Regions from separate parts of the Veillonella sp. S13053-19 genome, predicted to be linked through region 1. Evidence: riboswitches for the same ligand, from Rfam matches in the RefSeq annotation. Region 1 holds a riboswitch; the other holds the start of a gene.
What was found. Region 1 has a riboswitch for thiamine pyrophosphate ahead of thiC (phosphomethylpyrimidine synthase ThiC). Riboswitches for the same ligand answer to the same signal wherever they lie in the genome.
Positions count from the first base shown of each region.

Region 2: it holds a riboswitch for thiamine pyrophosphate, as region 1 does, so the genes downstream of both, thiW (energy coupling factor transporter S component ThiW) here and thiC (phosphomethylpyrimidine synthase ThiC) in region 1, are expected to answer to the same signal.

Region 1 covers NZ_PPDA01000017.1:16,421-19,624, reverse strand. The annotation lists gene VEHSUH06_RS10645 (hypothetical protein) at 90-485, shown strand; gene VEHSUH06_RS10640 (phosphatidylglycerophosphatase A) at 496-1,014, shown strand; gene VEHSUH06_RS10635 (cysteine hydrolase family protein) at 1,109-1,648, shown strand; TPP riboswitch at 1,738-1,844, shown strand; gene thiC (phosphomethylpyrimidine synthase ThiC) at 1,924-3,204, shown strand, end outside.
Region 2 covers NZ_PPDA01000007.1:291,876-295,079, reverse strand. The annotation lists gene thiD (bifunctional hydroxymethylpyrimidine kinase/phosphomethylpyrimidine kinase) at 1-753, opposite strand, end outside; gene thiW (energy coupling factor transporter S component ThiW) at 753-1,232, opposite strand; TPP riboswitch at 1,295-1,389, opposite strand; TPP riboswitch at 1,472-1,577, shown strand; gene cytX (putative hydroxymethylpyrimidine transporter CytX) at 1,630-2,826, shown strand; gene VEHSUH06_RS03185 (IS256-like element ISVat2 family transposase) at 2,941-3,204, opposite strand, start outside.

The DNA.
Region 1 (3,204 bases):
CCTACTGATTATGCATCGGTAGGGATTTTTTCGTGGTATAATCAACGTATACTGCGTGTAGCGTGAGAGTATTTAGTCGAGAGGAAACTATGTTAAAACGTGTTGTGTTACTAGCCTTATTGGCTTCTACGATGGGAACTGTTGGTTCTTTGGCGGCTGATTTAAAGCCTACAGATAAGCGTACCTATGAATTGCAGCAACAAATCTCTTATAATGTCATCATTCCTAGTGAGGCTTTCAAAACGAGTGCTGACGGTACCTTGATTGTTCCAGTAGAGATTAAGACCGATGATAAGGGGAATATTGTGGCTGTTGAAGCGGGGCCTAATAATTGGAAATTAGATCGAGAGGCTTACCCCATCTTTGAAGAGGCTGCCAAAGAGGCGGCTTGGAATACAAAGCATGTCGATACAGAGGAAGAATTGGTGATAACCATTCCAGTTAGTATTGTTATGTTATCCGGAGATAAGCCTAAGAAAAAATAAAGGAGCACTTATGGAATCTACAAAAGATTTAGAGAAATATACTTACGACCTACTGGCGGAGCGTGGTGTTACGCTAGAGGATATTGCAGAGCTCGTTTTATATGTTCAAAAACCGTATATGCCGAATTTAAAGATTGAAGAGTGCCGTGAACATGTGGCATCCGTGCTTTCAAAACGAGAGGTACACAATGCGATAATTACGGGCATTGAGCTCGACAAGTTAACGGAACAAAATAAACTGTCTCAGCCTTTGCAACGCATCGTGGCTAATGATGAAAGCCTCTATGGCATCGATGAAATTCTAGCCTTTTCCATCGTTAATCTGTATGGTTCTATTGGCTTTACGAACTATGGCTATTTAGATAAGGTAAAGCCGGGTATTATCAAAAAACTAGATAGTGAAGAGGGCGGTCACTGTAATACATTCCTCGATGATCTTGTAGGTGCCGTGGCGGCCGCTGCAGCGGGGAAACTTGCGCATAATAAACCCGATCGAGTGCGCCATGCATTGGCCGAGGAAAAAGAATAAATGACTGCTATTGATGTTATTAAGAATTAAGAGTATAACTAGTAGTGTAGTGAATAATTAATGTGTTCTTTGTAGACTATATACAGGAGGAACTATGCAAAAGGTTCTAGTTGTTATCGATATGCAAAATGATTTTGTAGATGGTGCCCTTGGTTCGACGCAAGCACAGATGATTGTAGATAATGTGCGCAAAAAAATTGAAAGCTTTGACGGGCCTATTATTTTCACCCGCGACACACATGGTATAGATTATCTTGAGCGCCAAGAGGGGAAAATGTTACCAGTGCCGCACTGCGTGAAAAATACAGAGGGCTGGCATATTGTGAAAGGTTTAATCGAAGCTGCAGAAGGGCGTCCTATCATGAGCCCTGTATCCTTTGTAGATAAGCCAAACTTTGCATCCTTTGAGCTCGTAACGCGCTTAGAAGGTATGAATGTGGTAAATCCTATCGAGTCCATTACTCTCGTTGGTCTCTGCACAGATATTTGCGTTGTTTCCAATGCGATTATGCTGAAAGCAGGTTTGCCAGAGGTTCCTATTCACGTTGATTCTAGCTGCTGTGCAGGCGTCACCGAAGAGTCTCACCAAGCGGCGTTAACAACGATGAAAATGTGTCAGTGCATCATTGACTAAAGCTGTATACTACATGCAATATTGAATGATTAGCAAAGACTATATTGAACTATTTTTTTAATAGTGATATGCTGAAGATAATTACATAGTAGAGTATGCAAGGGAGTCTATATAATAGGCTGAGAAAGGGCTGTTAGCACCTGACCTTTGACCTGATCGGGATCATGCCCGCGTAGGAAGCACGCAAAGACCATAAAAGGGTATCGATCAATTTTCGATACCCTTTTTCTTGTATACAAAGCTACATGGTTTTATTCAATAGGAGGATATGTAATATGTTTTACACTCAATTGGAAGCTGCTAAGAAAGGCTTTGTAACGGATGCGATGAAAATCGTAGCGGAAAAGGAACAGGTTCCTGTGGAACGCATACAAGAACTCGTGTCTCTTGGGCAAGTAGTGATTCCTTGCAACAAGAATCATACGTGCATTGATCCGGAGGGGATAGGAAAGTCGTTGCGCACTAAAATCAATGTAAATCTAGGCACTTCACGGGATGTGACGGACTATGATAGCGAATTAGAAAAGGTTAATTGGGCCATTCAATTAGGGGCTGAATCGATTATGGATTTATCTACTCACGGGGACACCCGTATTTTTAGACGCAAGTTGACTAGCGAGTGCAAGGCTATGATTGGCACAGTCCCTGTATATGACAGTGTGATTCACCATAAAAGAGACTTAGCAGAGCTGACAGCGCAGGACTTTTTAGATACTATTCGATTGCACGCGGAGGATGGGGTAGACTTTGTGACCTTGCACTGTGGTATTACCCGTCAAACGATTGAACAAATTAGAAAGCATAAACGTAGATTGAATATTGTAAGCCGTGGTGGTAGTCTCATCTTTGCGTGGATGAGTATGACCGGCAAGGAAAATCCGTTCTACGAATATTTTGACGATATCTTGGACATTTGCCGAGAATACGATGTGACAATCTCTTTAGGTGATGCATGTCGTCCAGGTTGTTTGGCCGATGCTACGGATGTATGTCAAATTGAAGAATTGGTGCGATTGGGAGAGCTTACAAAACGAGCTCGTGAAAAAGGGGTTCAAGTCATTATTGAAGGGCCGGGCCATGTGCCGCTCAATCAAATTCAAGCCAATATGGAAATTGAGGAAACCTTATGTGGCGGTGCTCCGTTCTATGTACTAGGGCCGTTGGTAACAGATATTGCACCTGGCTATGACCATATTACGGCCGCCATCGGTGGTGCCGTAGCGGGCATGCATGGGGCGTCCTTCCTTTGCTATGTGACGCCAGCAGAACATTTGGCGTTGCCTAATGCGGATGATGTAAAAGAGGGCATCATGGCGTTCAAAATTGCAGCTCATGCGGCAGATATAGCGCGAGGCATCCCTGGTGCGCGAGATAGAGATGATGCGATGGCTGATGCGAGACGCATTCTCGATTGGGAGGCACAATATGCTTGTGCTCTTGATCCTGAGAGGGCTTGCAGTATTCGTGAAAGCCGCGCTCCCGAAGAGGGGCACAGTGAGACTTGCAGCATGTGCGGAAAGTTCTGTGCTGTACGAAGTATGAATAAGGCATTGAAC
Region 2 (3,204 bases), on a different contig from region 1:
TCCATTTCCCAGCCCAGGATTATGTTTAATAGCAAGTGCAATATAGTCCTTGGCAATACCAATGGCATCCATTACATCACGCCCTTTAGCGAGCTCCGCCGTTATCACTGCGGAGAAGGTACAGCCTGTACCATGAGTATGCACCGTATCATATTTTGGGCTTGTCCAAGTACGGACACTACCATCTTTAGTGAAAGCATAATCCGTTGCATCTTCGCCGATGTGACCGCCTTTAATGATAACTACTTGAGGTCCTAAGTCCTGTAAGATACGATTCGCAGCCGTTGTTATGTCACTTTCACAATCAATAGACATGTCCGCTAAGACCTCAGCCTCACTACGGTTTGGTGTAATCACTGTAGCCGTCGGAATGAGTTTGGATTTTAAGAAATTTACTGCCTCATCTGATACGAGTCGGTCACCGCTAGTGGCAATCATAACGGGATCCATTACATAAGGAATTGGTTTACTCACATAAGGATAGATAAGATCCATCATCTCCGGCAAGGCAATCATGCCCGTCTTAACGGCTTGAGGTTCAATGTCAGAATACACATCGTGTAATTGTCGGTCAATACTCTCTAGCGACAGATGTTCTACATGATGTACGCCCGTCGTATTTTGGGCTACCACAGAGGTAACAACAGCCATGCCGTATACGTGACGACTTTGGAAGGATTTTAAATCGGCCATAATACCAGCACCACCGCTAGGATCAGTACCAGCAATTGTCAATGCAGTATGTAGTTTCATTATGCCTCCTTATGTAATAGATGACGACGAGATAAGATTTGTAATACTATGAAACCAATAAAGGCACCTGCTACAGAGCTCATGGCGAAGGATGTAATCAAAGTCAACAATGCCAAAGGTTTACCTAACAAGAAATTGGCTATAGGATAACTCACGAGAGCACCGATAAGGCCAGTACCAATGATTTCGCCTAGAGCCGCCGCCCATAGAGCGTTATATTTCTTATATAAATAAGCCGATAACCAAGCGCCAATCATGCTGCCAGGAAAGGCTAAAGGAGAACCTAGTGCCAATACATTGCGTAAACAAGATGTACTAAAGGCAGCACCTACGGAAAATCTTGCCCCCACCACAACGGCTAAAATAACATTAATCATATGTTGAAACGGAAAAATACGAGCCGGCCCAACAGGAATTGATGTAGTAGATAACACTACGCCTAAGGCCACACATATGCTAGCAATAATCAGTTTTTTCATAATACCTCCAAACATATAAAACAAGACCACTCCAAATGGAATGGTCTCGTAATAGTTTAGTATTATGTTGCACTCCACTTCCCTACGCCGGTATTATCTGGATCAGGTCTAGGGTTTTGAATGGTCAATCTCAGCAAAAGCACCCCTAGTGGCAATATATTTTTATACTCTAGTTATAACATCATTATACAATCTATGCAACAAAAAGAATTGACGGTTTCCTATTATCCGCATATAATGAAGCCATAACGGGGTGCTCACAAGAGTGGGCTGAGAGTAAGCTATCGCTTTAACCCATAACCTGATTTGGATAATGCCAACGTAGGGAACATAGAGGATTAAAAGCCGAGTTCCTATGAACTCGGCTTTTTCTATGACTTCCTGGCAAGGAGGACGTATGAAAAATACATATATTACACAACCACAGTTCGCCATGATATGGTTTGGTGCCGCTCTATCTATAGCGGAAATTATGACAGGAACTTATCTGGCCCCCTTAGGGCTCACTCAAGGTCTATATGCTATCATACTGGGGCATATCATCGGCGGTATATTGCTCTTTGGAGCAGGACTCATTGGTGGACGTTTACGGCAAGGCAGTATGAATACAACCGCCTTCAGCTTTGGACCACTAGGAGCTAAAGGCTTTGCCTTTTTAAATATGCTTCAACTTATCGGTTGGACTAGCATCATGATCTACGATGCCATGCTAGCCTTACAAGAGCTAGCACCTCTATCCCCTATAATTTGGACGATAGCTATCGGATCACTTGTCATCTTATGGCTTTTCATCGGCCTCCACAATACGGGCTATATTCAAGCCATCGTATCTGTTCTATTGCTAGGGCTCACCCTCTACATGGGCGCGCACATGATATCGCAGTGGCCTAGTGAAGGTATCCTTCTAACTAGCGGAAACATGAGTTTCATCGCTGCTCTTGAGTTATCTATTGCCATGCCACTATCTTGGCTACCTCTCATCAGTGATTATACCCGTGAAAGTAAAAAACCTTTCTCCGCATCACTTACAAGTGCTACAGTCTACACTGTAACAAGTATCGTTATGTACACCTTAGGTCTTAGTGCCGCTATCTTTGGCGGTGGTGATTCCATCATTACTATCATGATGAATGCAGGACTTGGCCTTGCTGGACTCATCGTTATCATCTTCTCTACCGTTACTACAACCTTTATGGACGCTTACTCTGCAGGCGTATCTAGTACGACTATCTATAACGGTGCATCTAGTAAAGGTATCGCTGTCATCGTTACTATTGTGGGCACTATTGCAGCTATTCTATATCCAATGGATGATATTACAGACTTCCTATACCTCATCGGCTCTGTATTTGCACCGATGATTGCCATCTTATTGGCAGACTACTTTATCAATCGCCAACAAGTACAAACATTATCCGCTTATCTCGTACGAGGTCTTATTTGGGCCGTATCCGTTGGTTTATACCACTATATGTTACATAGTGAAAGTACAATAGGTGCTACATTACCAGCCTTTACAATGGCATTTGTCGTTACAGCTATCGTTGGATTTATAAGTAAAACAGCGCATACATCTGCTGAAATCAAGCAATAACAAAAATGAAAGTATATACACTGCTATCATTAGTAGTAACTAATTAAGAAAAACACCTTCACAATCCGCGCCAGTAGGATTATGAAGGGTTATAGGACAAAACGTGTTGGTACTTTAATCCCAATCATTGAAAGATAATTTGTCATAGTTATGCAAATCACCCCAAGAAATGGCATCCCCCCAAGTTGGAATTATGCCTTGAAGTTGGGCTCTTTCATTCATAGATCTATATATTTTAGAAATACTCGCATCAGTTGGCATTACCTTAAGTATTTCTTTTGCAGGAAGCGGTCTTGGTGAGTGTAAATAACACCACCAAAAGACCGCTTTTATGCGTTTTTCTACAGACATCCCTCGATGGTACCGCAATAAACGTCT